One region of the Cobetia sp. MM1IDA2H-1 genome, then DNA from elsewhere that is predicted to be linked to it. Evidence: predicted binding sites of a transcription regulator. Region 1 holds the regulator's gene; each other region holds the start of a gene.

Region 1 (7,723 bases):
ACTTCCTGGCTGTCCAGGCTGGGAATGTTCTGAGCAATGAAGGTGCTGAAGAATTCCAGCACCCGCTTCTTGCTCCCCCCGGGGACGCCGTAGAGCGTGCGCTCGGGGGGAAGGATCTGATCAAGTGTCATGGCAGAAGGTCAACGGGTCCCGGTGCCCTGAGAGCGAGCCTGGGACTTTTCCTTGTGTTTGACCAGCTGGCGGTCCAGCTTGTCGGCGAGCGCGTCGATGGCAGCGTACATGTTGGGGTCTTCTGCCAGGGCATGGAGGTCGGCGCCAGCGGCGTGCAGGGTGCAGGCAGCCTGTTGGCGTTCCTTCTCGATCGACAGTGTCACCTGAACATTGGTGATGTTGTCGTAATGCCGTTCGAGGCGAGCGAGCTTCTCGTTGACATAATCGCGGAGAGGATCGGTGAGTTCCACATGATGCCCGGTGATATTCACTTGCATGGACACGCTCCTTTATCCAGCGGGTTGCCTTTGAATTGTAACCCTTTTTGACTGCGAGCAAACCCTGATTGAACGCGCGGCCACTTTCTGACTCCGGCCATGGTCTCGTGGCGATCATCTGCTGGCGAGAGCGGCGGTGCCGGTGTACCGAGCGTCTACCCCGACAATGCCCAAGCTTTGAACAAAGATCAACGCTGCGCTGCATCGTGGGGCAAGGCTTGTCTTCAACCCAGCGAGGGATATCAGCAGGTTCTTCATGAGCATCGCCTCGCATCACGGACGGAATGGGGCTCGAGAAACCGGCCGTTTGTGGCCAATGTCAGCATTTACGTCGACGTTCGTGTGGCAGGAGTCGGTGGCGACCCCTGGCTATCTGTCCGTGGGATGTGAGGGAAAAAGAAAGCACTCTGGAGAAAAGTGGCTGGAAAAATAGGCAATTGGGGGCGTGAAGTCACTCACGCAGTCGCAAGGACAGGCATTGCCAACCGGTATTCAGACGACCGATTGGCAGATGATGTCAGGATGGCAGGTGCAAGGGGGCGAGCTTCAGCGCTCCGACGTGTGGAGCCCGCTGGCTTGCGGGTATCCGTTGTCGAGACTCACGCCAAGCGCTTGCGCTCGCTGGAGGAGGGGATGCCCATGGCCTCGCGATACTTGGCGACCGTCCGGCGCGCTACCTCGATGCCATCACTGGCCAGCAGATCCACCAGGCGTGAGTCGGACAATGGCTTGCGCGCCGGTTCTTCCGAGATCAGCTTGCGAATGCGCGCACGGATCGCGGTGCTGGAGTGCGCGTCACCGTTGCCGCTGCCACCCACCTGACTCGAGAAGAAGAACTTGAGTTCGAACACGCCTCTCGGGGTGTGGATATATTTCTGGGTGGTCACCCGCGAGATGGTGGATTCGTGCATCTCGACCACTTCCGCGATGTTGGCGAGGATCAGCGGCTTCATGCCTTCTTCCCCCTGCTCGAGGAAGTCGATCTGGCGCGCCATGATCTCGCGGCCCACCTTGAGCAGGGTGTCATTGCGTGAGGACAGGCTCTTCATCAGCCAGCGGGCTTCCTGAAGATTGTCCTTGAGGAAGGTGTTGTCCGCGGACTTGTCGGCCCGCTTGATGAGGGCGGCATATTCCGGCTGGATACGCAGCTTGGGCAGCGCTTCCGGGTTGAGCTCGACCTGCCAGCCGTGACGCGTATGACGGACCAGCAGGTCCGGGATGACGTAATCACTGGCAGGCTCGCCCCAGGCGGACGCCGGGCGCGGGTCGAGCGCCCGTACCAGACGAATGACGTGATCCAGCTCATCATCATCCAGGCTCAGGCGACGCTTGAGCAGCTTGCGATCGTCATTGCCCAGTGCCTCGAGGAATTGCCGCACCAGACGGCGGGCCTGGGCCAGCAGCGGCAGATCGTCCGGCAGCAGGGCCAGCTGAAGCAGCAGGCATTCGCGCAGGTCTCGAGCGAACACACCGGTGGGATCGAACTGCTGAAGGCGCAGCAGGACCTGCTCGAGTTCCGACGCCTTGAGGCCGGGCAGTCCCTGACCTCGCAGGCCATCGACCAGTTCGTCCAGGCTCATGCTCAGGTAGCCGGCCCCATCCACCGCATCGATCAGACTCTCCGCCATCTGGCGTTCACGCGCATCGAGGTCCGTCATCGCCAGCTGCCAGCGCAGATGGTCCTGCAGGCTTTCGACACTGGTGTTGCGATCGAAGTCCGGCCCGTCCTCGCTCGAGCTTCCGCTGCCGGAACTGGTCAGGCTGCCTGCGTGGTCCTGGTAGAGGTCCGACCAGTCACTGTCGAGAGGGTATTCTTCAGGAATCTCGCTGTTGGTCTCGGAGGTGGAGATCTCGCTCTTGTCCTGTGTCTCCGCGACATCCAGCGACTCGTATTCCTCGTCAAGCTCCAGCATGGGGTTTGACTCGAGCGCCTGCTGTATCTCCTGACGCAGGTCCAGCGTCGACAACTGCAGCAGCTGGATCGCTTGCTGAAGTTGCGGGGTCATGGTCAGGGAAGTGCCGAGTCGAAGCTGCAAGGTGGGTTTCATGGGGTCTGTCATTCACGGCAAAGGAACGTGCATCTACGCTATACCGTGGGTCGGGGCACTGACAAGGGGCAGTCGAGAATATTCAAGCAACTTGCATGCCATGTTGCCACCAAGGTGGTATGGACGTCATGCATTCGAGTGAGGTGTGGCAGAGCAGGAGGGTTCACGGGGAGATCACGCAAGCGCATGTCGAGGCGCTTGCGTGAGGGGGCGGGGAACGAGGCCCCGACAATGAAGCAGGAAGTGGCGGGTGCTGGTGGGTGCTGGTGAGAGCAGAAGAGGTCGGACGGCTCTCGTCAGGCTGACGGCTCTCACCAGGCTGACGGCTCTCACCAGGCTGACGGCACTCTCGGGCTAGAGCTTGAACTCATGACCCAGGTAGACATCACGCACCTGCTGGTTGGCGAGGATGGTGTCGGCGTCGCCATGCGCGATGATCTGGCCATCGCCCACGATGTAGGCGGTATCGCAGATGTCGAGTGTCTCGCGCACGTTGTGATCGGTGATCAGCACCCCGATGCCGCGGTCACGCAGCTGGCGCACGATGCTCTTGATCTCGCCCACCGAGATGGGGTCCACGCCGGCAAACGGCTCATCGAGCAGCACGAAGTCCGGCTCGGTGGCCAGTGCGCGAGCGATCTCCACGCGGCGGCGCTCCCCGCCGGAAAGGCTCATGCCGGCACTGTCACGAATATGCGTGATGCTGAACTCGTTGAGCAGCTCCTCCAGGCGTGCCTTGCGTCCGTTGCGATCCAGGTCCTTGCGCGTCTCGAGGATCGCCATGATGTTGTCGGATACCGAGAGCTTGCGGAAGATCGAGGCTTCCTGGGGCAGATAGCCGATGCCGGCGCGAGCCCGCTGATGCATGGCGGCGCCGGACAGGTCGTGGTCATCGATGGTCACGCTACCGGCATCCGAGCGCACGAGGCCGACGATCATGTAGAACGAGGTCGTCTTGCCGGCCCCGTTGGGGCCCAGCAGGCCTACGATGTCACCCTGGCGGATTTCCAGCGAGATGTCCTTGACGACCTTGCGACCCTTGTAGGCCTTGGCCAGATGACGAGCGCTGAGGGTACGTGGGCTGGCAGCAGTCATGCTCATTGGTCCTTGCTGGCATTGGCGCCACGTGGCGTCAGGGTCATGTGGACGCGTGACCCCTCGGAGGATGAGGCATCGGTGCCATTGCTGGCATTGACCTGGCGCTTGTCCAGGAAGTATTCCACGTAGCCGCCTTCGAAGGTGTCGTCGCCTTTCTCCAGACGGGCATCGCCGACCAGTTCCACCCGGCGCTCCAGCGCGTGGTAGCGAATGGTATTCGCCCAGCCCTTGACCAGTCGCTCGTCGGTATCGGGTTTCTGCTCCATGTAGGCGCGCTGGCCGGTGGCCTTGACTAGGGAGATCTCGCCGCTGTCGGCGCGACTGATGTCAACGCGCGCGGCATCCAGCTTCATGCTGCCCTGGCGCATTTCCACGCGACCGGTATAGGTGGCCGTGCCGGCCTTGTCATCCAGTGACAGTGAGTCGGCGGCAATGTTGATCGGCTGGTTGGCATCGCTGTCCAGCGCCAGTGCGGTCGGGGAAAGCGTCGTCATGCCAAGTGCCAGGCCAAGGGCCATGACACCGGGTCTGAGTGTCTGGCGCCAGACCGTCAAGGGCGTGAGAGTCGTTGAAGTCATGGAGTGCTCCTTGGCAGAACTGGTAAGGCTTCACGATCACTCAGGCCATCGTGAAGCGGAAATCGGAGAGAGAGGATTCGGCGCATGCAGGGGTGCGCTCACTGATCCTTGGCCGGCGCGGCATCGAAGGTGCTGGAGACGCGGCCATCATCGTCACGGGTGGTGTCATTGCCGGTGTCGAGAGTCTCGGCTTCCCGGGCGGCATCGCTCTTGCCCTTGCCGGGTTGCAGGGTACTGCGGACGCGGCCTTCCAGCTGGGCGGAATCCTGAGAGAGGTCAGCGCTGAAGCGGTCACTCTCGACGCGTTGACCATTCTGGGTGATCACCACCGGCACGTCACTCCAGGCACGGTTCTGCTCACGACTGTAATGCAGCACGTCGGTGTCCAGTGTCCAGGCATCCGAAGGCTGGCGTAGTCTGGCATTGCCCTCGAGGGTGAAGGTGTCGCCGCCGGCGCTCAACACGCCACTGTCACCCGTGGCGTACCAGCGACGGTCTTCGCTGTCGTTGGTCCGGATCTTCGGTGCCTGCGCACGTGTCACGTCATCGCCTGGCGTGTGTTCGATGTGCGGGGAGGTCATCGACTGGATCGACACTCCCCGCGCATCGAAGCGCGTCATGTCAGCCCCGTCGAGATAGTAATCCGGCTCATCACTGCTGGCGTCGACATCCACTGTCGATTCCAGACTGTTGCGCTGCTCGATCAGGGCCATGACGCCGCCGACCAGCAGGAGCAGCAGCATCAGCCACAGGCGCGGAGAGGGACGGGGAAGACGTGGCATCAGGCGCGCGACTCCTGCAGATAGGTATCCAGCACCGAGGCCCAGTGGCCCTGTGCCTTGAGCAGCAGATCACAGATCTCGCGCACGGCACCATCACCGCCCTGACGAGTGGTCACCCAGTTGGCTTCACTCATCACATAGGGCATGGCGTTGGGAACGCTGACCCCCAGACCGACGCGACGGATGGCTTCGCGATCCGGCAGGTCATCTCCGCAGTAGGCCACGTCATCCAGCGCGATATCGTGCTCGCGACACAGGTTGGTCAGCGCGACCAGCTTGTCCTCGCGGCCCTGAATGACGTCCTGGATACCCAGCTCCTTGGCGCGACGTTCCACCATCGGCGAGCTGCGACCCGTGATCAAGGCGACCCGGATACCGCTGCGCAGGATCAGCTTGAGGCCGTGGCCATCCTGGACGTGGAAGCTCTTGGTTTCCACGCCATTGGCATCGTAGTGCAGCCGGTTGTCCGTCAGCACGCCGTCCACATCCAGCGCCAGCAGGCGCACGCGACGTGAGCGGTCGATGATGTCCTGGGGATAGTCCTCCGCCAGGGAAGTGATGTCATTCATGGTCTTTCTCCTCGCATTCCGTGCATGCGTGACGCATTCCTGTAGGCGACGACCGCCAACGGTTGCGTGCTGCCCTCGCCAGACTCACGGGACTGTCGTGCAGAGACAGCAATCCCGCGGGGGAGTTCAGATCACGCCGCTGGCCAGCAGGCCGTGCATGTGGATGGCGCCGATCGGGTGCTCATCCTCGTCACAGACTACCAGAACGCTGATGCGGTTTTCTTCCATGATGCGCACCGCCTCGGCGGCCAGCATGCTTGAGCGGATGGTCTTGCCACCGCGCGTCATGACGTCATCGACCTTGAGCGCACGCAGATCGCCGTGCTGGTCCAGGGTGCGGCGCAGATCCCCATCGGTATAGACGCCGACCAGATGCTCGTCCTCGTCGATCACGCAGGTGAAACCCATGCCCTGGCGGGTGATCTCGAGCAGCGCATCGCGCAGCGGGCTGCCCAGCGCCACGCGTGGCAGGGCATCGCCTTGATGCATGACGTCCTGGACGCGCAGCAGCAGTCGCCGCCCCAGACTGCCACCGGGATGAGAGAGTGCGAACTCCTCGGCGGTGAAGCCGCGGGCTTCCAGCAGTGCCACGGCCAGCGCATCCCCCATCACTAGTGCGGCGGTCGTGGAGGCCGTCGGTGCCAGGTTCAGCGGACAGGCCTCCTGGGCGACGCTGGTGTCCAGGTGTGCGTCTGCATCACGCGCGAGCGTCGAGCCGGGCTTGCCGGTCATCGAGACCAGCGGCGTCCCCATGCGCTTGAGCAGTGGCAGCAGTGCGGTGACTTCGGCGGTTTCACCGGAATTGGACAGTGCCAGCACCGTGTCCGACGAGGTGATCATGCCGAGATCCCCATGGCTGGCTTCGCCGGGATGCACGAAGAACGCCGGCGTGCCGGTGCTGGCCAGAGTCGCCGCGATCTTGCTGGCGATATGGCCGGATTTCCCCATGCCGGTGACGATCACCCGGCCCTTGGTCGCCATCATCAGCTGGCAGGCATGATCGAACTCTGCATCCAGTTGGTGCTCCAGTGCCGCGATGGCGGCGCCCTCGATCGCGAAGGTGCGTCGGGCGCTGGCGCGGAAATCCGCCTGCATGGCGGCGTGATCGCGGCCGCTGGAGGGCGAATCATCGGCAGTGGAAGACATGTCGGAGGTGGCGGGCTGGATTCTGGAGGACTTGGTCATGTTCAGATTGTTGCCTGTGTGTGGCCAGGACTCAAGGTGCGTGAGAGAGGCGTCACTCACGCGCTGCAACGCCTCGGGCGTGATGCTGACATGGGGCGGATGGCCTGATCGTTCCGGCCTGTCCGCCTACAGGCGTCAGCGAGTCAGGCTGATGGCAAGCCAGGCCGTGTAGCCGAGGTAGCAGGCCAGCAGCACCAGCCCCGGACCACGGCCGATGCGGCCGCGACGCTGCCAGATGAGCAGGGCGGCCAGCATCAGGGTCAGACCGAGCATCACCGGGTAGTCGCGACTGATGGCGCTGCCATCCACCGGTCCCGGTGCCAGCAGGCCCGGTACCGGCAGGACGGCCAGGATGTTGAAGAGGTTGGAGCCGATGACGTTGCCGATGGCGATGTCGTGATGGCGCTTGAGTGCGCTGGCCACGCTGGCCGCGAGCTCCGGCAGGCTGGTGCCGATGGCGATGACGGTCAGGCCGATGATCAGTTCGGGGACGCCGAGTGCCTGGGCGATATCGGTGGCGCCCCAGACCAGCGCGCGTGAGCTGGCGATCAACACCGCCAGTCCGAAGAGCAGCCAGAAGATGGCGCGTCCGGCGCTCATCTCGGGGACGTCATCCTGACTCCCGGCGTCACTCGGCGAGTCGACCTTGAACAGCCAGACAAGCGTGAACACCAGCAGTGCCAGCAGCAGGATGCCATCCAGACGCTCGAGCCCGCTGTTGGAGAGGGCATAGCCCCCCAGTGCCGTCGCGGCCAGCAGCAGCGGCAGTTCACGGCGCACCAGGCCGAAATGCACCGGGATGGGAGCGATGAGCGCCGTGACGCCCAGCACCAGACCGATGTTGGCGATGTTGGACCCCAGAGCATTGCCGGTGGCGATGTCGGGGGTGCCGTCAAGTGAGGCCATGATCGAGACCACGATCTCCGGCGCTGAAGTGCCGATGGAGACGATGGTCATCCCGATGAGCAGCTTGCTCATGCCAGCTCGCCATGCGGTAGCGGCGGCGCCTTCGAC
Region 2 (7,723 bases), 1.4 Mb from region 1:
TCGTGCTCGGGCGTCGGTTGGTCAGCGCCCGCTTGGACAGAGCTCTTTTGAACAGAGCTCGTTTGGACAGAGCCCGGCTGCTGAGACGACGCCTTGGCCTTGCTGCGCTCGGTGGGCAGGTCATAGGTGATGGTCGAGCCATAAGCCTGCGGGGCCTGCGGGTCGACACGCACCTTGTCGAACACCCAGACGCGTGAGCCCAGCTCGAACGCTTCCTTGAGGTCGTGGGTGATCATGAAGATGGTCAGCTGCTGTTCTTCCCACAGACGCAGGATGAGCTGGTGCATGTCCTTGCGGATGCCCGGGTCCAGTGCGCCGAAGGGCTCATCCAGCAAGAGGATGCGCGGCTTCATCATCAGCGCCTGGGCGATGGCGAGGCGCTGCTGCATGCCGCCGGACAGCTCATGCGGGTACTTGTCCAGCGCGTGGGACAGGCCGACTTCCGCCAGGCGTTTCTCGGCGGCGACCCGTGCCTCGCGACGTTTGGCCCCGAACAGCTTGCCGGTCAGCGGGGCGCGCGCCAGCTCCTCGGCCATGATCACGTTGCCCAGCACCGTGAGATGCGGGAAGACGGAATACTTCTGGAAGACGATGCCGCGGTCCGGCCCCGGTTCGCCGGGGATGGGCTTGCCGTCCAGCAGCAGCTCACCGCGCGAGACGCCCTCGGTGCCCAGCAGCAGCTTGAGGAAGGTGGTCTTGCCGCAACCGGAGGCGCCGACCAGGGTGATGAATTCCCCGGCCTCGACGGTCAGGTTCATGCGTTCCAGCACGACCTGCTGGCCGTAGTGCTTCTCGAGACCCTTGGCGTGTATCAGGCTCATGATTGGCTCTCCTCAGCGTGGTACCAGGGGAAGGCGCGGGTAGAGACGAGCACCAGCAGACGGTCGAGCAGGAAGGCCAGCAGCGTGATCCAGGCCACGTAGGGCAGGATGACGTCCATCGCCAGATAGCGGCGCACCAGGAAGATGCGATAGCCGAGGCCGTCCTGGGCGGCGATGGCTTCCGCGGCGATCAGGAACAGCCAGGCGCTGCCGAGTGCCAGACGCGTGGCGCTCAGAAGGCGCGGGGTCAGCTGCGGCAGCAGCACGCGGGTCAGCACCTGCCAGGAGCTGGCACCCAGGGTCTGGGCCTTGATCAGCTGCTCATCGGGCAGGCGCAGGGCCTGATTCTGCAGGTCGCGAATCAGGAAGGGCGTGATGCCGATGACGATCAGCGCGATCTTGGCCAGCTCACCCGTCCCGAAGGCGATGAACAGGATCGGCAGGATCGCCATCGGCGGAATCAGGGACAGCACGGTGATCAGCGGTGACAGCTTGGCGCGCAGCAGCGGCAGGCCGCCGGTGAGCAGGCCGACGCTCAGACCGATCAGCGCACTGATCAGCACGCCGGCCAGCAGGCGTTCGAGGCTGGCGAAGGTGTCGGTCCACAGCGGCAGATCGCCGGTGCGCACGTTGACCTCGGTGGCCAGCTTGGCGAAGGACTCGCCCATGGACGCGAAGGACGGCAGCAGGCGGTCGTTGGGGTTGTCGAGCAGTCGCTGGTTGGACTGCACGATGTAGAGGATGGCCAGCAGCGCGAAGGGCAGGCCACCGAGCAGCCAGCGGCCACCACGGGAGGGTGTCAGATTGATCAGGCGTTTCATGCGCGGGCTCCACGGGTGCGAACGAGAGGTGCGGTCGAGGGAGGCGGTCGGTTCACCAGCCACAGAGACAGCTTTCCTGCGGCTGGTGTGCGGCATCCACCGCGTGGCGTTACAGGCTGTCGGCCAGTGCGGCGGTGTAGCTCGGGTCGAAGCGCAGCATCACGTTGCCCTCATTGCCGACGATGCCGGCAGGCGTCTCGATGCCGATGAAGCCGGCATCCGGCGCGCCTTCGCCCAGCAGCCCCTGAGCGAAGCTGAAGTCGGCGATGTGCTGCATGGTGTCCTTGAGGCTCGGCGCATTGAAGGCGGCCACGGCCTCGGCGGGGGTGTAGTACATGTGGGTCGCGGCCAGCTGGGCCTGATAGCCGGCGAGGTCGGTGCCGGCGGCATCGGCCATCTGGGAGAGCGCGGCTTCGTCGCCAGCCTTCATCTTCTCCATCACTTCATACCAAGCGCCGACCAGCGCGTGGCCGAAGTCCGGGTTGTCCTTCAGTGTCTGGGTATTGACGACCATCAGGTCGAGAATCTCGCCGGGGATGTCACTGGAGTTGAAGACTTCGGTGTAGCCGGGCATGTCCTTGAGCGTGGCCAGCTGCGGGTTCCAGGTCACCACCGCCTGGGTGTCGGTGTTGCTGGCCAGCGCTACGATGTCGGCATCGCCGGTATTGGTGGTGGTGAGGTCGCGCTCGCTCATGTCGACGCTGTCCAGCGCACGTGCCAGCAGGTAGTGGGAGACACTGAACTGCACCAGATTGACCTCACGGTCCTTCAGGGACTCGATGGAATCGCCGTCGCGTACCATCACGCCGTCATTGCCATCGGAGTAGTCACCCAGAATCAGCGCGGTGGAATCCACGCTGCTGGCGGCGGGGAGGGTGAGGGCATCCATGTTGGTCATGGCGCAGCCATCGACATTGCCGGAGGTGTACTGATTGATGGATTCGACGTAATCGTTGACCTGCACGACATCGATGTCGATGTCGTACTTCTTGGCCCACTTGTCGACGATGCCCTGGGTATCCGCGTATTCCCACGGCATCCAGCCGGCATACACCGACCAGCACACGCTGAAGGAATCCTGCGCCATGGCCTGCGGGCTCAGCGATGCGCCAAGCAGCAGGGCGCCGGCCAGCACGGCATGTCGGGAGGTCTTGCTGGAGTCGGCGGATACCGCAGGGGAATCAGATGCGACAGCAGCGGATGGCGCCTGAGCGCTGGCATCCGAGAGGGAAGTCGTAGACGGGGAAAGGCGAGCGGGCTGGGTCATTGTCGTTATCTCCGGCGGAAAAAGTGAGAGGCGCCGACCTTTTCAGGCGTTGCGTCTCCCGGGCTTTTGTCCCGCCGTGTAACCCCCAGCTGGAGGTCGAGTGCTCTCGGACCAGTCGTGACGGCAATGCCGATCACCGGAACCCTAGCGCTCTATTGGTCTAGATTTTCGATTGTTGTATGCCTATCGGTGCCTCGCTGAATGTCTAGCAGGAAGCGTGCCGAATTTGAATTATTATTATAATTCAATTGCTTGCATGATTAGCTCAGCCTATAAAGAGCCAACGAAAAGCTTTAGTTGCACCACAATGGTGATTTCTCAAGAAAAACGCACTAAATTTGCTTCTTCAGTGAGTAAAACTGCTTCAAGGAGTGAGGCTAATGTTTTTAGATAAAGATAAAGTTAAAGAGTATATATATAGTAATGTTGCCAGCGTTTTTTGGTCTTTTTTCTTAATGTTTGGCGCTGCTGTATTTGTGCTTTATTATATTTATATTGGATATATGCCAGATTTTGATATGACTTCCTCTATATCTCTTTTAGCTGCAGTATCGGCTACGTCGATATTTTTATTATTATTCGTTGTCTTAATGGGAATAATGCCAGGTATATTTTGGGACTATTACTGGCATGAAGTAGGCGAAGAGACTAATTTCAGCCGACGCTGGAAAAATAAAGAAGCAGTCACAACAGTCTGGTTGTTAATCTTCTGGTTTGCTTTGCCGGTGCTAATCTTTGTTACATCTTTTTTAGGAGGCTGGTTTTATAAAACATGATTATATATTGTTTCTCCGTTAGTTTTTATTATGTATTGTTCGTATGCTCTAAGCAACAGTGATGTTACCTTATGGGCTGGATTTAAAGAGTGCTTCTCTTTGTTTTTTGCTTTGTTGTTAAGTTCTATCCTGGCACTTATCCCTTTTTTCTTTATCTTGTCCGTTTCCTTGTTAGATGTCGGGTTCCGCCTGATTGATTACAGTCTGGGTAAACAGCTCCGGTCGTTCGGCCTGCCACTCCTTCATTGCTGCAACAGGTGCCCTGTGGTGTAGTGCCTTCTGAGGAATATGGTGGTTGTATAACCAGCAATACCGCTCGAGAGTCTGTTCTAAATCCTCACTTGAGTCATAGCGCCGAGTCGCCAGCACATCGCTGATACGCCCATTGAAGCGCTCCACCATTCCGTTCGTTTGGGGTCTGCCTGGCTTGATCAGTCGATGCTCAATGCCATGGTTCTGACATTCCTGATCGAAAAGATGATGCCCACTGGGCTTACGCTCGCCGCCCACGGTGAAGCGATCGGTAAAGGATTTACCATTGTCCGTGAGCACGGTTCGAATCGTGAAGGGAGCCTCCTCTTCCACACGCTTCATGAACGCCCGGGCATCCTTTGCAGATTGACTTGATCTGACCTCCAGATACACCCACCGAGTGGCACGATCAATCGCGACGTAGAGATAACGCTTGTGATCTTCGTCAGGCATTTGGGGCAGATGCTTGATATCTATGTGCACATACCCGGGCTCATAATCCTTAAAAGGCCGATGCTTAGGCTTCTCGTTGCCTTCCGCGTCTCGACGTGCCAGCTTGGCGAGAGTTGGCACTTCACGCCGTTTGAGCATGCGCTGAAGCGCGGAACGTGACAGTTTGGGGTTCAGGAATTCACGAGCAACGACAAGTAGATCATCGAGTCCCAGCCGTAGTAACTCACGAGCGGCGATGACTATCTCTTCCTGCTCTGAGGTCAGAGTCGCCAGTAGGTTATGACGTGTGTGGGAACGATCCAGGACATCATCACGATGACGCCAGCGCTGGATAGTTGAGACGCTGACCCCAAACTGACGAGCAAGATCTTTGTTGGTCATACCGGCAGGAGCTGCTTGGATGTCGGCACGAATTTTCGGTGTCGTCGTCGCTTGCTTATGCAGCTTGATGTCCATGAAGCCTTTCCTGAATAAATTGCTTGATGAGCTCACGCGAGGCTAACAAAGGATAGCTTCGTTGTGAAATCCGATCATCCGGCACCCTACAGTTAGAGGGCTATTCTGACACTAAAATATTATTTTTGATTGCTATTCTTTCATTGTTTTTACTTTTTATGAACGTGCTTGTAGCAGCTCCAATAGCAAACTCTAGTTTGTCTAATAACACGATAAATGAAAATAAATTAAAAAAGAATGCTGTTATTGGGTTTATGATACTTGTTATGTTTTTCATAGGTACCTCTTCGATAGAGATAATACCTAAAGCCGTAATGAAATTATACAAATTTGGTGATATAAAAGCTACCAAGGTGGTCTTTGATAAAGATGGTTGTTTGATCTTGAAGGAGGTTGGTCTAAAGGGTGTTGGTGGAAGTGATATATGTTATATAAAGGATGTGTTGATATTGTCACGATTAGGTGAAGAGTACTACTTGGAGATTTCTAGCAATGCTATTATGAGAAATAACGCCTATGATGAGGAGGCATACTCTACAGATAATGCATCTGATGAGAGGGTAGGCTCTACAGTTAATGAGGTGAAAAGTTCTATAGATGAGCCTGATAATGCTGATTTAAAATCCGCGCATGTTATAAGAGTGACTATGCAAGCTGAGCATGTCCTATCTTGGTCTACAATCAATGATGATAAGTCATGATGTTCATTAAGGCATCTTTAAATTTTGGTGTTGTGTTTATAGGAATGGCCTCATGGCACTTTCACAGATGCAGATCATCCAATCCTTGGGTGAAGCGATGGCCTGGTTTGAACGAGAACTGAATTGGGGCGTGCCGCCGACCGAGCTACGTCATCTTTGCGGACGCATTGGTGAACTTTACGCTGCATTGATCACCAATGGTCAGATGGCGACCGAGGTGAACCAGCGTGGCTATGACGTGGTAAGCGGTGACGGTGAGCGAATCTCGGTCAAGACCACTGCGATGATGGGCGGTGGAGGCCATGTTGCTTTCAATCCCCGCTCGCTGGAGGAAGTGGAGCGCATCATCATCCTGCGTATCAATACGGAAGAGATGCAGATCGAGAAGTTGCTGGATGCCACAGTGGAAGAGACAAGGTCGTTGATGTCACAGGAACGCGCAGGCAAACAGAGCATCTCGTTGTCTCGACTGGCCAAGACTACGAAGCCACGCAGCGAGCTGAAAGCCGTGCGTGAAGTCATGTTCGCATCTTGTCTTGTTCGCGAACTTGAGAACGGTAGCATCGAAGTCGAGCGCGATGATGGTCAGGGGATGCAGGCAGTGAGCCCTGTTCAGCCAGTGCTGCGTGAATTGGCAAGACAACTGAATCTGCCGCTGGTCAATGGCAACGGCAATCCGCACAACACCCGTCAGCTGGGTAGTCTGGTTATCAAGAGTCTGAGTGAGTCGTCGCATATCTAGTCGCGAGAGAGTCATCATATGAAGCGCTGAACAAGGGGCCATGGCGGCCCCTTGTTCAGTGATACCGATTCTGATGTCTCATGTGGACTGTGTTGCATTGAATGTGCTCTGGCCTATCCAACAGCGTGATCAGCTCGACATGGCTTCGTTCCTTGCGGCTTTCATCCCATGGCGTCCGACGGGCACCATCATCGGCTTGCCGGTAACGGGGTCCGGGGTGATGTGGCTTTCCAGCCCGAATACCTCCTTGACCATCTCGCGTGTGAGTACCTGCTCGGGCAGGCCACTGGCATGAATCTGGCCGTCTGACATGGCGATCAGCACATCCGCGTAACGTGCGGCCAGGTTCAGTTCATGCAGCACCATCACGATGGTGGTGCCGCGAGCGTGGTTGAGGTCCGTCAGCAGGTCGAGCACTTCCACCTGATGATTGATGTCGAGGAAGGTGGTGGGCTCATCCAGCAGCAGAATGTCCGTCTGCTGGGCGAGCGCCATGGCAATCCAGACACGCTGGCGTTGGCCGCCGGAGAGTTCATCCACCGCTCGCTCGGCGAGTGCGGCGGTGTCGGTGGCGTTGAGGGCTGCCAGCACCGCGGTGTCATCGTCACGCGTCCAGCGCTGGAACAGCCCTTGATGCGGGTGACGCCCTCGGCTGACAAGATCCAGCACCGTGATGCCTTCCGGGGCGATCGGTGACTGGGACAGCAGCCCCAGCTGGCGGGCCAGTTGACGTGCCGGCAGGCGGTGGATCGACCTGCCATCCAGCAGCACCTCGCCCCGCGAGGGAGGCAGCAGGCGCGAGAGCGTGCGCAGCAGGGTGGACTTGCCGCAGGCATTGGCGCCGACGATCACGGTGATCTCGCCCGGAGCGATGTCGAGGTCTATCGACTCGAGCACCGGCCGCTCGGCATAGCCTGCCGTCAGGCCATTCACGCACAGGGAAGGGTGGGTCATGAGGAAACGACTCGCTGAGATGACGGGCGGTGAGGAGCGGAGGAGGAAGATGGCGGCGTCGGCTGCCTGCCGCGTCGTTGTCTGCGCCCTGAGGTGCCCGGCCCTTGATGTTCCCGCATCAGCAACAGCAGCAGCACCGGTGCGCCCAGCACGCCTGTCACTACGCCCACCGGATAGCGCGCAGGCAGCAGGAACTGGCCGATGAAGTCCGCGACCAGCATCAACAATGCCCCGATCAGGGCGGCCGGGATCAGCATGGAGCCGCGCCGCCGGAACAGGCGCGTTGCGATGGGCCCGCTGACGAAGGCGACGAAGGCCACCGGGCCGACCACCGCCGTGGCGCAGGCGACCAGCCCGACCGCCGAGAGAATGATGATGAAGCGCGTGAGCGAGAGCCGCACGCCGAGACCGCTGGCCATGTCATCGCCCATGCGCATGACGTCCAGATGCCGGCTCATCATCAGCAGCAAGCTGCCCAGC
Region 3 (7,723 bases), 920 kb from region 1:
ATTCAAGATTGTGTTCGGCGACGGTCTCGCGATAGGTCTTCATGACGCGTGACGCCTGCTGGCGTGCTATCCCGAAGGCGTTGCCCAGATGACGTGACGTGACGCGGCCTTCCCACAGGGCGATGATCTCGATCAGACGGTAGCGTGCCAGCGTGTCCCAGGGCAGGGTTTCCAGGCGTTCCTTGATGCTCATTGATGAATCCTTTCATACGGGTCTTCTATGGCGCCGAAATGCGAGATTGCTGGAGAGGGCCCTGGCAATGGCAACGCGTGGCAGGCGTCATTGATGATCGGGAAGATGACCCGGTTCCGGGCTTCCTGTGATGGCTGAGGACTTCTTAAATGCTGGGTAGGCATGAAAAAAGCTCCGGCAGAAGATACCTGTTCGGATGCGTTGACCCCAGTGTCCGCGAAAGGCGCGACTTCATTGCGTCGCATGAAAGTGACGCATTGAAATAATCTGTTGCCATATAAACAGGTTCCAGTTTTCTATTGCGGCTTCTGGCCATTACGGGCAACAAGTTGGCGCATCCGAAAACCACTATCGCCGGGTGGAAGAGAGCAGCACTGCGATATGCGCAACAACAGAAGCTTGATATGACTCACATTTAAGAGGTTAGAACGCGTTAGGCCAAGGAACGGACGTTTGAGGGGGGAAACTGCCGGCCCTAATGGCGACGCACTATCTGCAATGACATGCTCGAGTATTAGGGAAGTGGCGTTGTTAACGCCTGAAACGCAAAAGACCCGCCGGGAGGCGGGTCTTTTGCGTTTCAAGCTTGCCCTCCACTTGGGGAGGAGGGCTGCACGGGCAGCGTCTTACTTGCTGGCGCGCTTGCGCTCGTTCTCTTTCAGGTACTTCTTGCGGATACGGATGTGCAGCGGAGTGACTTCCACCAGCTCATCGGAATCCAGGAACTCGATCGCCTGTTCCAGGGTGAAGCGGATCGGCGGCGTCAGCACGATGTTCTCGTCGTTGCCGGTGGAGCGCATGTTATCCAGCTTCTTGGCCTTGGTCGGGTTGACGACCAGGTCGTTGGCACGGTTGTGGATACCCACCAGCATGCCTTCATAGACTTCGGTACCGTGACCGATGATCAGCTTGCCGCGCTCCTGCAGAGTGTACAGGGCGTAGGACAGTGCCTTGCCCGGCACCATGGAGATCATGACACCGTTGCGACGCTCGACGCCTGCGCCTTCCTTCAGGTCACCGTAGTGATCGAAGCGGCTGGTCAGGATGCCGGTACCGGAGGTCAGGGTCAGGAACTGGCCACGGAAGCCGATCAGACCACGTGACGGGATGATGAAGTCCAGACGCACACGACCCTTGCCATCCGGGTTCATGTTGGTCAGCTCACCCTTGCGGTAGCCCAGCTCTTCCATGATGGAGCCCTGGTGCTGCTCTTCACAGTCGATGATGACTTCTTCGTACGGCTCCTGCTTCTTGCCGTCGATTTCCTTGATGATGACTTCCGGGCGGCCCACGGCCAGCTCGAAGCCTTCACGACGCATGGATTCGATCAGTACGGAGAGGTGCAGCTCACCACGGCCGGAAACGACGAATTTCTCCGGCGTCTCACCCTGTTCGACGCGCAGGGCGACGTTGTGGATCAGTTCCTGATCCAGACGCTCACGGATGTTGCGGCTGGTGACGAACTTGCCGTCCTGACCGGCGAACGGAGAGTCATTGACCTGGAAGGTCATGGAGACGGTCGGCTCATCGACGGTCAGCGGCGGCAGCGCTTCGACGGTCGCGGTGTCGCAGATGGTGTCGGAGATCGCGAGGTTCTCGATACCGGTGATGCAGACGATGTCGCCGGCGGTCGCCTTGTCGGTCTGCACGCGGTCCAGACCCATGTGGGTCATGACCTGGCCGATCTTGCCCTTGCGGACAGCGCCTTCCTTGGTGACGATGGAAACCTGCTGACCCGGGCTGACAGAACCGCGCTTGATGCGGCCCAGACCGATGACGCCGACGTAGCTGTTGTAGTCCAGTGCGGAGATCTGCATCTGGAACGGACCGTCCAGCTCGACCTTCGGCGGCTCGACGATGTCGACTATGGACTGGAACATCGGGTCCATGGTGTCTTGCAGGTCTTCCGGATCCATGCCGGCAATGCCGTTGAGGGCAGAGCAGTAGATGATCGGGAAGTCGAGCTGCTCGTCAGTCGCGCCCAGGTTGTCGAACAGATCGAAGATCTGGTCGACGACCCAGTCAGGACGAGAGCCCGGACGGTCGATCTTGTTGACGACGACGATCGGCTTCAGACCCTGGGCGAAAGCCTTCTGGGTCACGAAGCGAGTCTGCGGCATCGGGCCATCGACAGCATCGACCAGCAGCAGCACGGAATCGACCATGGACATCACGCGCTCGACTTCGCCACCGAAGTCAGCGTGCCCAGGGGTATCCACGATGTTGATGTGGTAATCGTTCCACTGGATCGCGGTGTTCTTCGCGAGAATGGTGATGCCGCGCTCTTTTTCCTGGTCGTTGGAATCCATGATGCGTTCCTGACCCTCGGCCTTGCGGTCCAGGGTGCCAGACTGACTCAGGAGCTTGTCGACCAGGGTAGTTTTACCGTGGTCAACGTGGGCGATGATGGCTATGTTGCGAAGTTTCTCGATCACGACGGGAACCTGTGCGGAAAATGGGCGCTCGCGTACCGGGCGCTTGTGATTTGGGGCGCATTATAGGGGGCATGGCATGCCTCCTGCCAGCATCGTGCATTCACGAGGCGGGTCAGTGAGAGCCATGGATTGGCCTGAAGTGCCCAAATGATTGTCTCTCAAGTCTTTTCCGCGCGCTTGTGACAGATGAAAAAAAACTTGTGGCCAGGGGCTGCCATGACGATCACGAGCGAAAAAGACCGTCATCGACAGCGAGTTCTCTCGAATTGACGCGGCCAGCGTGAGGCTGATGTGACCGGTCAGATCGGCCTGATGGCTCGCTGTGCACCATATTGGTGCCAAGGCATTTTTTGATGCACCAATATGATAATTCGTGCCTGCGCAATCCTCTTTTCTGCACCTTGTGGGGTCATGTTTCTCGCTGCAAAATCCAGCATGTCATCTTTGGGTGCATGTATTTCTTCATTGTTTTCAGTTAGTTATTGTTGTTGATGTTCTGGTGTGCTTCATTCTGGCACGCTCGATGCATTATCAGGTCATCCTCTTCATGGCTGGCATCCATTGGCTGACCATGAGAAAAAAGACAGACAACGAAAGACCTGAACAGACAACGCTGACACCAACTGCAACCGAGCCGCCGGCTCCATCGGAGAATTACCATGGCTGAGAAGACACTTGCCCTGATTGAAGAACACGAAGTCAAGTGGGTTGATCTGCGCTTCACCGACACCAAGGGCAAGGAGCAGCACGTCTCCATCCCGGCGCGCACGGTTGACGAAGAATTCTTCGAGAATGGTCAGATGTTCGATGGTTCTTCTATCGAAGGTTGGAAGGGCATCAACGAGTCCGACATGATCCTGATGCCGGACGACGGCACTGCCTTCCTTGACCCGTTCACCGAAGACACCACTCTGGTGCTGCGCTGTGACGTCATCGAGCCGGCCACCATGCAGGGCTATGAGCGCGACCCGCGTTCCGTCGCCAAGCGTGCCGAGGAATATCTGAAGTCCACCGGTCTGGGCGATACTGCCTTCTTCGGTCCGGAGCCGGAATTCTTCATCTTCGATGAAGTGCACTGGAAGAACGAGATGAACGGCGCGATGTTCAAGATCTCTTCCGAAGAAGGTGCATGGGCGACCGATTCCACGCCGGAAGGCGGCAACCTGGGTCACCGTCCGCGTCTGAAGGGCGGCTACTTCCCGGTCCCGCCGATCGACAGCTTCCACGATATCCGTGCTGCCATGTGCAACACCCTGGAAGCCATCGGTCAGGAAGTCGAAGTTCACCACCACGAAGTGGCGAACGCCGGCCAGAACGAGATCGGTGTCAAGTTCAACACCCTGGTCAAGAAGGCCGATGAGGTTCAGGAACTCAAGTACGTGATCCACAACGTGGCGCACGCTTACGGCAAGTCCGCGACCTTCATGCCCAAGCCGCTGGTCGGTGACAACGGTTCCGGCATGCACGTTCACCAGTCCTTCTGGAAGGATGGCGACAACCAGTTCGCCGGTGACGAGTACGCGGGTCTGTCCGAAATGGCCCTCTACTACATTGGCGGCATCATCAAGCACGCTCGTGCGCTGAACGCCTTCACCAATGCGTCCACCAACTCCTACAAGCGTCTGGTGCCGGGCTTCGAAGCCCCGGTCATGCTGGCCTACTCTGCCCGCAACCGTTCCGCTTCCATCCGTATCCCGTACACCGCCAGCCCGAAAGGCAAGCGTGTCGAGGCTCGCTTCCCGGATCCGACGGCCAACCCGTACCTGGCGTTCTCCGCGATGCTGATGGCCGGTATCGACGGCATCAAGAACAAGATCCACCCGGGCGATGCCATGGACAAGAACCTCTACGACCTGCCGGCCGAAGAAGCCAAGTCCATTCCGACCGTGGCCGAGAGCCTCGAGCAGGCACTGACCGCGCTGGACGGCGATCGTGAGTTCCTGACCCAGGGTGGCGTCTTCACCGACGACATGATCGATGCCTACCTCGAGCTGAAGGGCGAAGACATCCAGCGCCTGCGCATGGCGACTCACCCGCTCGAATTCGACATGTACTACAGCGTCTGATCTACCGACCGCGCATGTCGCTCACGGCCCCGCCCGGAGCAGTCTGAGCGCGGGGCATGCGTGAGGCGAGACACACAGGGTCATACCGACAGGTATGGCCCTGTTCTCGTTTCTGAGACATGTGCTCCAAGAGCTGACTCCCGGCTGTCCAGGACCCGCGACCCGTCGCGGAAAGTCGCGTCGCAACAAGCAGGGCTGGTATCAACGCGGGAAGCTTTGTAACTTGGCAGCAGGATATGTCACTTCTGGCACGCTGGTAGCGTCCGAGTGAGTGACACGACTGGCAGGAGCGGATGCGCGCTTCTGGCTTCCCATGACTTCTTCAGGAATTCCCGGATGTGGCCCTTCACTTCTTCTTCGCGTGGCATCGGTTCAGTGGGTGACAGCAGGTCCTTGCCGGTCAAGGGAATGCGGCGGATGGCTCGCCTGTCCGGCATGACGACGCTCGGCCTCTGCCTCTCAGCGGTGCTGGCCCTGGGCAGCGTCTCGGCGGAGCTCGAGGCGGCTCAGGTCTACCGGCACGTGGATGCCAACGGCAACGTGGTGTTCAGTGATCAGCCGGCGGGCGGCAGCAAGGTCAAGCTGACGCCGCTGAGTGTGGTGCCTTCCACCGAGTCTGCTCCCTCGCGCGCGCCTGCTTCGCGTGGCGTGTCATCTTCCCCGTCCGAGACCGCTTCCCGTAGCCGACCCTCCGCGCCTGCCGTGGATGTCAGCTTCCGTGGCTATACCCGCTTCTTCATCCAGAGCCCGAGCAATGAAGAGACGCTGCCTACGGGGCAGGCCGGCAACCTGGCGGTGCGCCTGGCCATCGAGCCGCAGCTGCGTCCCGAGCACAAGGTACGCGTGACCGTGGATGGCGCGCCGTCGCAATCGGCCATGAACAGCAGTGTCTTCATGGTGCCGGGGCTCGAGCGTGGCAAGCACGTCATCCAAGCGGAGCTGCTGGATGCCTCCGGACGAGTGCGCCAGACCACCGAGCCCCGAGTGGTCTACGTGCAACGCGCCAGCGTCAATCTCCCGCGCAATCCCAACAACCCGGCCAATGCCGGGGGTGGCTGAGAGACGGGGGTGACAGCCCTCCTGGCTTGCGAACGACACGTGACTCGCGCGCCAGGTCATCAGGCCACCTTCGGGTGGCCTTTTTTGTCGCCAGGTCTGGCAACGGTATCGCCCGCGATGCAGCAGCACGCCCGCTGATGAGCAGGTCTGCTGCATCGGGTTGGCAGTGCGAACCTTTGGCGCACCATAATGGTGCTTCAAATCGACGCCCGAAAGAGGTGCATCGGCGCGGGTGCCATGCACGCGGCATTTGCACCAGACTGGCGCGGTTATTGCAGAATAGGGAGACGTACTGCGAATGGCGGATAAAGGCATGCATCAACGACTGCTCGAACACCTGAATACTGCCGTGGTGGTGCTGGATGCACAGCTGCGCGTGGTATGGCTGAACCCGGCGGCCGAGACGCTATTGGCGGTCAGCCTGGTGCGCGTCAAGGGCAGCTCCCCTGAACATCTGACCGGGCTGGATGAAGAGCCCATCAAGGTGCTGCGCAAGGCGCTGGAAGAACAGCATCCCTATACCCAGCGTGAGGCCGAGATCGTCAATGCGGCCAACGAGCCGCTGACGGTGGACTTCACCGCGACCCCGGTCAGCGCCAATGAGCTGCTGGTGGAAATCGAGCCGCGTGATCGTCTGATGCAGATCTCCCGCGAGGAGGCGCTGATCGCTCGGCAGGAAGCCGTCAAGGTGCTGACACGCGGGCTGGCGCATGAAGTGAAGAACCCGCTTGGCGGTATCCGGGGCGCGGCCCAGTTGCTGGAGCGCGATCTGCCGGAGCCGCAGATGGTGGAGTTCACGCGCATCATCATCGAGGAGGTGGATCGCCTGCGTGATCTGGTCGATCGCATGCTGGGGCCGAATCGGCCACCGCTGCAGTCGCCGGTCAATATCCACTCGGTGACCGAGCGGGTGCGCTCCCTGCTGGCGGCGGAAGGGCATCACATCAAGCTGACGGCCGACTATGACCCGAGCCTTCCTGAAGTCATCGGCGATGAAGGCCAGTTGATCCAGGCGGTGCTCAACATCGCGCGCAACGCGACCCAGGCCCTCAACGAGCAGCCGCAGCCCGAATCAGCCGATGGCAATGAGGCGCCGTGGGAGATCACCCTGCGCACGCGGGCCCGGCGGCAGTTCACGCTGGGTCATGAGCGCCATCGTCTGGTCTGCGAGCTGGCGATCAGCGACAACGGCCCGGGCATTCCCGAGGCGCTGCGCGAGACGCTGTTCTACCCGATGGTCTCGGGGCGCGCCGAAGGCTCAGGGCTCGGGCTTTCCATCGCCCAGGGCATCCTGCACCAGCATCAGGGGTTGATCGAGTGTGACTCGCGCCCCGGCCATACCGAATTCCGACTATTAATCCCGCTTGCCGGCACTTCTGGAGATCCCTCATGAGCGAGACTGCACGCGTCTGTATCGTCGATGATGACCGCGCCATCCGCTGGGTACTGGAGCGCGCTCTGGCCCAGCCTGACCTCGAGGTGGAAAGCTTCGAGCGCCCGGATCAGGCAGAAGCCAGCATCATGCGACAGTGCCCGGATGTGCTGATCACCGACATCCGCATGCCCGGTATCGATGGCCTCGATCTGATGGCACGAGTCCGCGAGCGTTATCCGGACCTGCCGGTGATCGTGATGACGGCCCATTCCGACCTCGACAGTGCCGTGGCCTCCTATCAGGGCGGTGCCTTCGAGTATCTGCCCAAGCCCTTCGATGTGGATGAGGCGCTGGCGCTGGTGCGGCGCGCCGTGGCGCACGCGCGGGAATCCAAGGCCCCCGCGGTGGTGCCGGAAGGATTGACCAAGGAGATCATCGGGGAAGCGCCAGCGATGCAGGAGGTCTTTCGGGCCATCGGTCGCCTGTCCCAGTCGCACATCACCGTACTGATCAACGGCGAATCCGGGACCGGCAAGGAGCGTGTCGCCCAGGCGCTGCATCAGCATTCGCCCCGCAAGGCCAAGCCGTTCATCGC
Region 4 (7,723 bases), 790 kb from region 1:
CATGATGCCGTGCTGCCTGCCTACGCGCAGACACCCACGATCAAGGCGCTGCATGAGCCACTCAGGGCATCCGCCTCGGCGACCGACCGCGAGGGCATCGCCTTTCTGGTGCTCTCCGGGCGTTATCTCGGCTATCTGCCCACCCACTATGCCGAGCGCTGGGTGCGCGATGGCCAGATGCAGGCGCTCAGCCCGGTGGCCAACTCCTATGTCACCTATTACAGCGCCATCACGCGCAAGAGCCGCGCGCCCAACCTGGTGCTGGAGCGTTATCTGACCGAGCTGGACGCCCTGCGCCAGGCGACACCGACACGGAAAGCGCCATCTACCCAGGAGGGCCGGTCATGAACCAGCACCAGGGGAAGTGGGCCATCCAGGGGCGGGGAGACTGTCGGGGTCATCAGGCGCGGTGAAGCGGATGACCTATTCGTTGTCGTCGTAGTGAATGATCGACAGCAGCTGAATCGGGACCTCGTTCAACTTCTCGGGGCCATGCGGAACGCCGGCATCGAAGGCCAGGCTGTCGCCGGGGCCCATCTCATAGAACTTGTCACCGTGGCGATAGGTGAGATGTCCTGACAGCAGGTAGATGAATTCATGTCCGGCATGGCAGAAGTTGGGGAAGACTTCGCTGGCATCATCCATGGTGATCAGGAAGGGTTCGTAGCGCTTCTTGGGGCCCTGCTTGTAGCTCAACAGTTGATAGGCATGGCCGACTTCCGTGCCGGTGCGTACCACCTGCATGCCTTGCCCGGCCTTGATGTGCTGGGCACCACGCCCATTGACATCGTAATCGCTGAACAGCTTCGAGATCGGCAGACTCAAGGCATTGCACAGCTTGTTTAGGGTATCGAGACTGGTGGACACCTGGGCGTTCTCCACCTTGCTGATCATGCCCTGACTGACACCGGCGATACGCGAGACGTCAGAAATCTTGTAGCCCTGCGAGACTCGCTGCTGCTTGAGCGCGCGCGCGATGTGCTGCTCGAGTCCCAGGCGTGTCTCGTCGGCTGCCGCCGTGATGGTGTCTTTCCTCTCTGACTGCGCAGCGGGGTCGGTCGCTAGTTCACGGGGCAGAGTGTCGGAGCTGTCCTGTTCCGACTTCTCGGAGGGAGCGGGGGATTTTCGCGGCATGATGACTCCTGTAGCGGAGAGGGTGGCAATGGGAAGGGGGTGGCCGGCGAGGACGCGGCATGCCCTTGTGAGGCATGCGGCGCATCGGCTCGCGAGCGGGGTATGGCGTGACATTACCAACTTTGCCGTCAACCCTCATCCTTGATGTCTGCCAAGGGGGCGGGAGTACCTTTCGAGAGTCCTTCTCAATCACCTGGCCTGGGTGTGAGGCAAGAGGCCTCCTCGACGTCACGTCGAGGAGGCCTCTTGCGTCTTGCGTTCGCAATGCGTCCTGCCACTTCACCCGGTTGTCACTGCAGGTCTTGCAGTGCCCGACATGGTGGGTGTGCTCAGCCGCGCGCCAGTCGCTTGGCCTTTTCCGGATCATCGAAGGGCAGGGAATGGCTGATGGCCGAGAGGCTGGTCTCTCCGTCAGTGCCGGTCTTGAGGGTCAGCGGAGTGCCATGCTCGGCATAGCCGGGTTCGAGACGTGCCAGCGCCATGGAGCGATCGCTCAGGCGCGAGTACATGCCTTGGGTGATGACACCGACACACTTGCCGTCGGCGTAGATCTTGTCACCGATCTGGGCGACGTCTTTCGAGTCCAACAGCACGCCATAGACCTTGACGCGCTCCTTGCCCTGCAGCGCGAAGTGTTCGCTGGCGCCACGGAATTCGCTCTTGCCCGGGGAGACGGTGAAGTCCAGGCCCAGCTCCCACAGGGTGTCGCCCACCGGCTGGTCGGGATACGGGTAGGTTTCGGAATTGTCCGCCGGGTAGAACAGCAGGTGGCTCTCGACCCGCAGCCAGTCAAGGGTGCCGAAGCTGCACGGCTTGATGCCCATGTCGGCGCCATCTTCGAGAATCTGTTCCCACAGAGAGGGAGCGTCCTTGGCCTTGCAGAAGATCTCGTAGCCACGCTCGCCGGTGTAGCCGGTGCGCGAGATCATCACGTGGTAGCCGAACAGCTGGGTCTGCAGATGGTGGAAGTAACGCAGCTCACGGATGCCCGGCACATGACGCTCCAGAAAATCCACCGCGACCGGCCCCTGCAGTGACATGTCATGCATGTCGTCATCGAAGGTCAGGCTGACGGCGCGCCCCAGGGCACTCTTGGCCAGCATTTCATTCGCGGTGCCCGTGCCGTGCACCACGAGGTAGGAGTTCGGCGCCAGGCAATAGACGATGCAGTCGTCGACGAACTTGCCGGCCTCATTCAAGACGCTGGCATACACCGATTTGCCCGGATACAGCTTGGACATGTCCCGCGTGGTGACGTAATCCAGCACGGCCTGGGCGTGCGGGCCATTGCAGTGGATCTTCTTGAGTCCCGAGACATCCATCAGACCGGCGCGGGTGCGGATGGTCTCGTGGTCATCGGCCGTGTCCGAGACGGCGTAATTCCAGGCAGTGCCCATGCCATTCCAGTCTTCCAGCTCCGCGCCCAGCTTGCGGTGTTGTTCGGCCAATGCCGAGATGCGCCATGAATTCGCCATGCGTCCCTTTCTCCTGTGAGTCGTGCTGCCTAGCGTAAGTGGGTGGTGCCGTAGTCCTGCTGGTGCTGGCGGAGATGGCGCGCAAGACGCGCATTCGCCGCAGGAGGTGTTGTTGTTCTGTTGCCTCTTCAGGCGCCTCTTCAGGCGCTTCACAAGGGCTTGTGCCTGCTGCTTGCCTTGCCTGATCGCATGAGTGTCGATTCTTGAAAGGAAAGAAACATTCCTCATGGTTAAGCAAGGGGCTTGCCAATTCCGTCAAAGGCCATGGCCACGGCAGCCCTTGAGCGAGTCAGGCGCCGATTGGCAGCACGAATTCGGGCGTGAATATTAGCGTTTTGCGTCATGCTGGTGCGAAGAGAGGGCTTTGGGCACCGAAATGATGCCTATTTCGAGAAACGAGCAGGAATTCACTCAGGATCACTTGGCATTTCCTGTGGGGTAAAACGAGCTTGGAAAATAAATTTCCATGCAAAACAGGAAGTTGATGAAAAGTTCTGGGCAGCAGCTGGCGAAATGGCATGCTGCATGCTTTTCTTTGGGGGAAATAAAGTTGACCAGCAGGAATCACAAAAACTCGTTTCATCCGCTATCTTGACGTGGCGAGTCACCACAAGGGGTCAGGTTTCCCGGGGTGGCAGACAGTGTCGAGGGAGATGGAACCCGGTCCGCTCTCAGAGGAAACCCAGATGTCACCCGAAAACGCGCAACAGTTCATCAAGGATCACGACATTCGCTATCTGCTGGCGCAGTTCGTGGATATTCACGGCGCCGCCAAGACCAAGTCCGTGCCGGCCAATTGCCTGATGGATGTGGTCGAGAAGGGCGCCGGCTTTGCCGGCTTCGCCGTCAGTGGTCTCGGCATGTCGCCGGAGGGGCCGGACTTCATGGCGCGGGGTGATCTGAGCTCGTTGTCGCTGGTGCCGTGGCAGCCGGGTTATGCGCGCATGGCCTGTGATGGCTACGTCAATGGGCAACCGTTCGCCAACGACAGCCGCGTGGTGCTGCTCAAGCAGCTGGAGCGCCTGAAGGAGAAGGGCTGGACGCTCAATAGCGGGCTGGAGCCGGAATTCTCGCTGTTCCGCCGGGGGGAAGCGGGTGAGCTGTTGCCGGTGGACGAGAGCGATACCCTCGCCAAGCCCTGCTACGACTACAAGGGCCTGTCGCGTTCGCGTGAATTCCTCGAACGTCTGGTCGAATCGCTGCAGGCGGTGGACTTCGACGTCTACCAGATCGATCACGAGGACGCCAACGGCCAGTTCGAGATCAACTACACCTACAGCGATGCGCTGACCTCGGCAGACCGCTTCACCTTCGTGCGCATGGCCGCCGGCGAGATCGCCAATGACCTGGGCATGGTGTGCTCCTTCATGCCCAAGCCGCTGGCGGACCGCCCGGGCAATGGCATGCACTTCCACCTGTCCGTATGTGATGACACCGGACGCAACCTGTTCGGCGATAATTCCGACGCCCAGGGCATGGGCCTGTCGTCGCTGGCGTACCACTTCCTCGGTGGTCTGCTGGCGCATGCCCCGGCGCTGTGTGCCTTTGCCGCGCCGACCGTCAATTCCTACAAGCGTCTGGTCGGGGGTGGCAGCACCAGCGGCGCGACCTGGGCGCCGGTCTTCATCGCCTACGGGGACAACAACCGCTCGGCCATGGTGCGTGTGCCTTACGGTCGCCTCGAGTTCCGCCTGCCGGACGCCGGCTGCAACCCCTATCTCGTGCACGCCGCCATCATCGCGGCGGGGCTGGATGGCGTGGCGCGCAAGCTGGACCCGGGCACGCCCCACAACATCAATCTCTACTCGCTGACCCCGAGCGAGTGCGCCGAGAAGGGCATCGAGACGCTGCCGCAGAATCTGGCCCTGGCCATCGATGCGCTCGAGGCGGACAGCATTCTGCGCGAGAGCCTGGGCGAGGGAATCTGCGCCGAGTTCATGCGCCTCAAGCGCGAGGAATGGCTGGATTACAACGCACAGGTCAGTGCCTGGGAAGTCCAGCGCTACGCCGAATTCTTCTGATCTCATCCGGCGGCGCTCGCGGATCTCGCGGGTCATGCCAGACGAGGGTCGCCACTGTCACCACCACGTTCAAGACATCAGGCAGGAGACGCCTCCTGCCCGTGAGAGGACATCACCATGTGTGGAATCGTAGGGCTTTATCTCAAGAACCCGGCGCTGGAATCGCGCCTGGGGGAGCTGTTCGAGCCGATGTTGATCGCGATGACCGATCGCGGCCCGGACAGCGCCGGCTTCGCCATCTATGGCGACGAATTTGACGCTGGCATCAAACTGACGCTGCAAAGCGATGGTGCCGATGAGGATTGGGAGGCGATCGCCAAGGGCCTGGGCGAGCAGGTCGGCACGGTGGCGGACTGGTTCAGCAATGCCAGTGTCGCGGTATTCAAGATCGCCGGAGAAGAAAGTGCCGTGCGCGGCTGGCTTGCCGACAGCGCCCCGCAGATTCGCGTGCTGAGCGTGGGGCAGAGCATCGAGATCCTCAAGGCGGTGGGCCTGCCGGCCCATATCGCCAGCCTCTATGGCCTCAAGGGCATGCAGGGCAGCCACATCATCGGCCATACCCGCATGGCGACCGAAAGCGCCGTGACCCTGCAGGGCAGCCACCCGTTCTCCACCGGGCGTGACCTGTGCCTGGTCCACAACGGCTCGCTGTCCAACCACAACTGGCTGCGCACCAAGCTCAAGCGTGAAGGCATCAGCTTCGAGACCGACAACGATTCCGAAGTCGCCGCCGGCTACCTGACCTGGCGTCTGGAGCAGGGCGACAGTCTGGAAGCCGCAATCACCGGCGCCCTGAAGGACCTTGATGGCTTCTTCACCTTCACCATTGGCACGCGTGATGGCTTCGCCGTGGTACGTGATCCGATCGCCTGCAAGCCTGCCGTGATCGCCGAGACCGATGACTACGTGGCCATGGCCTCGGAATACCGCGCCCTGGCCAGTCTGCCGGGCATCAAGGATGCCCGCGTGTGGGAGCCGGAACCCGGCCGCCTGTATCTGTGGGAAAAAGACACCGCCCGTTCGGAGGCCGCGTAATGATGAAGACTCACGATCTGGCCGTTGATGGGCTGCGCGAATTGAACCAGGCCCTGCACGATGCCGATACCCTGAAGGACGCGCGCGAGTGGCGAGTGGTCAACTCCGACGGCGCCCACAACATCGCCTGCGGTATCAATGATGACATCAGTGTCGATATCGATGGCCACGCGGGCTACTACTGCGCGGGCATGAATCAGAAGGCCAGCATCACCATCCACGGCAATACCGGGGTGGGGGTGGCGGAAAACATGATGTCCGGCTGCGTGCGGGTCAAGGGCGATGCTTCCCAGTCCGCGGGCGCGACCGCCCACGGCGGCCTGCTGATCATCGAAGGCAACGCCTCGGCGCGCTGCGGCATCTCGATGAAGGGCGTCGATATCGTCGTCAAGGGCAACATCGGGGCCATGAGTGCCTTCATGGGCCAGGCGGGACGCATGGTGGTCTGCGGCGACGCCGGTGAAGGCCTCGGCGATTCGCTCTATGAAGCGCGACTCTACGTGAAGGGCACGGTCGCATCGCTGGGCGCGGACTGCATCGCCAAGGACATGCGTGCCGAGCACCTGGAAGAACTGGCGGAGTTGCTGGCGAGTGCCGGAATCGATGAAGACCCGGCCAGCTTCACGCGTTATGGATCTGCGCGTCAGCTCTATCACTTCAAGGTCGACAACGCCTCAGCCTACTGATCAGGATGCCCAACATGACTGACGAAACTCAAACACAGCCTTACAACCCGGCACTGCGGGAATCCGCCACCTTCGGCCGCGATGTCATCCATGAGATCCAGCGCGCGGCGGAGACGGGAATCTACGATATCCGTGGCTGGGGCGCCAAGCGCAAGGTGCCGCATTTCGATGACCTGCTGTTCCTCGGCGCCAGCATGTCGCGCTATCCGCTGGAAGGCTATCGCGAGAAGTGCGAGACCGAAGTCGTGCTCGGCACGCGCCATGCCAAGAAGCCGGTGGTGATCAGCACGCCGGTCACCATCGCCGGCATGAGCTTCGGGGCCCTGTCCGCCCAGGCCAAGGAAGCCCTGGGGCGTGGCGCCTCGGAAATCGGCACCTCCACCACTACCGGCGATGGCGGTATGACCCCGGAAGAGCGCGGCCAGTCCTCGCGCCTCGTCTATCAGTACCTGCCGTCGCGCTACGGCATGAACCCGGACGACCTGCGCAAGGCCGATGCAATTGAAGTCGTGCTCGGCCAGGGCGCCAAGCCCGGCGGTGGCGGCATGCTGCTGGGCCAGAAGATTTCCGAGCGGGTCGCGGGCATGCGCACCTTGCCACAGGGCATCGACCAGCGCAGCGCCTGTCGCCACCCGGACTGGACCGGCCCAGATGACCTGGCGATCAAGATTGCCGAGCTGCGCGAGATCACCGACTGGCAGGTGCCGATCTACGTCAAGATCGGCGCGACCCGCACCTACTACGACGTCAAGCTGGCGGTGAAGGCAGGCGCGGATGTCATCGTGCTGGATGGCATGCAGGGCGGCACCGCCGCCACCCAGGATGTCTTCATCGAACACGTCGGCATCCCGACCATGGCCGCCATCCCCCAGGCCACTCAGGCACTGCAGGAGATGGGCCTGCATCGTGAAGTGCAGCTGATCGTCTCCGGCGGGATTCGCAACGGCGCCGATGTCGCCAAGGCGATCGCGCTGGGTGCCGACGCCGTGGCCATCGGTACCGCCGCCTTGATCGCGCTGGGCGACAACCATCCGCGCTACGCCGAGGAGTATCAGAAGCTGGGGTCCGCCGCCGGTTTCTATGACGACTTCCAGGATGGCAAGTGTCCGGCCGGTATCTCCACCCAGGACCCGGAGCTGAGCCAGCGACTGGACCCGGTCGCGGCCGGCAAGCGTCTGGCCAACTACCTGCGCGTGCTGACGCTGGAAGCCCAGACCCTGGCACGTGCCTGTGGCAAGTCACACCTGCATCATCTGGAACCGGAAGACCTGGTCGCCCTGAACGTGGAAGCTGCGGCCATGGCCCGGGTGCCGCTGGCGGGCACCAACTGGGTGCCGGGCCAGGGCGGTTACTGATGGCACGATCTCTATCG

Evidence for each region. Region 1 encodes sigma-54, which starts transcription at its own class of promoters, with help from an activator protein. Its sites were predicted from a motif close to TGGCACNNNNNTTGCTNT; they were not measured.
Region 2: the regulator sigma-54 is predicted to act here: its motif matches at 3,115-3,132, upstream of BOH68_RS09585 (putative urea ABC transporter substrate-binding protein).
Region 3: the regulator sigma-54 is predicted to act here: its motif matches at 6,015-6,032, upstream of glnL (nitrogen regulation protein NR(II)).
Region 4: the regulator sigma-54 is predicted to act here: its motif matches at 2,841-2,858, upstream of BOH68_RS06820 (aminomethyltransferase family protein).

The regions. Positions count from the first base shown of each region.
Region 1 covers NZ_CM133225.1:802,678-810,400, forward strand. Annotated here, with positions in the region: gene BOH68_RS03410 (PTS sugar transporter subunit IIA) at 1-131, opposite strand, end outside; gene hpf (ribosome hibernation-promoting factor, HPF/YfiA family) at 141-449, opposite strand; gene BOH68_RS03420 (RNA polymerase factor sigma-54) at 1,049-2,497, opposite strand; gene lptB (LPS export ABC transporter ATP-binding protein) at 2,852-3,592, opposite strand; gene lptA (lipopolysaccharide transport periplasmic protein LptA) at 3,595-4,173, opposite strand; gene lptC (LPS export ABC transporter periplasmic protein LptC) at 4,272-4,955, opposite strand; gene BOH68_RS03440 (KdsC family phosphatase) at 4,955-5,524, opposite strand; gene BOH68_RS03445 (KpsF/GutQ family sugar-phosphate isomerase) at 5,651-6,619, opposite strand; gene BOH68_RS03450 (calcium/sodium antiporter) at 6,845-7,723, opposite strand, start outside.
Region 2 covers NZ_CM133225.1:2,237,496-2,245,218, reverse strand. Annotated here, with positions in the region: gene BOH68_RS09595 (ABC transporter ATP-binding protein) at 1-821, opposite strand, end outside; gene BOH68_RS09590 (ABC transporter permease) at 818-1,642, opposite strand; gene BOH68_RS09585 (putative urea ABC transporter substrate-binding protein) at 1,752-2,909, opposite strand; guanidine-I (ykkC/yxkD leader) riboswitch at 2,963-3,068, opposite strand; gene BOH68_RS09580 (hypothetical protein) at 3,290-3,685, shown strand; gene BOH68_RS09575 (IS481 family transposase) at 3,857-4,846, opposite strand; gene BOH68_RS09570 (hypothetical protein) at 5,005-5,547, shown strand; gene BOH68_RS09565 (DUF6998 domain-containing protein) at 5,600-6,289, shown strand; gene BOH68_RS09560 (ABC transporter ATP-binding protein) at 6,419-7,243, opposite strand; gene BOH68_RS09555 (FecCD family ABC transporter permease) at 7,240-7,723, opposite strand, start outside.
Region 3 covers NZ_CM133225.1:4,061,296-4,069,018, reverse strand. Annotated here, with positions in the region: gene BOH68_RS17115 (WYL domain-containing protein) at 1-193, opposite strand, end outside; gene typA (translational GTPase TypA) at 820-2,628, opposite strand; gene BOH68_RS17105 (hypothetical protein) at 3,002-3,295, shown strand; gene glnA (glutamate--ammonia ligase) at 3,288-4,694, shown strand; gene BOH68_RS17095 (DUF4124 domain-containing protein) at 5,112-5,753, shown strand; gene glnL (nitrogen regulation protein NR(II)) at 6,067-7,146, shown strand; gene ntrC (nitrogen regulation protein NR(I)) at 7,143-7,723, shown strand, end outside.
Region 4 covers NZ_CM133225.1:1,590,912-1,598,634, forward strand. Annotated here, with positions in the region: gene BOH68_RS06810 (LysR family transcriptional regulator) at 1-348, shown strand, start outside; gene BOH68_RS06815 (helix-turn-helix domain-containing protein) at 424-1,134, opposite strand; gene BOH68_RS06820 (aminomethyltransferase family protein) at 1,464-2,609, opposite strand; gene glnT (type III glutamate--ammonia ligase) at 3,296-4,630, shown strand; gene BOH68_RS06830 (class II glutamine amidotransferase) at 4,748-5,665, shown strand; gene BOH68_RS06835 (GltB/FmdC/FwdC-like GXGXG domain-containing protein) at 5,665-6,351, shown strand; gene BOH68_RS06840 (FMN-binding glutamate synthase family protein) at 6,366-7,706, shown strand.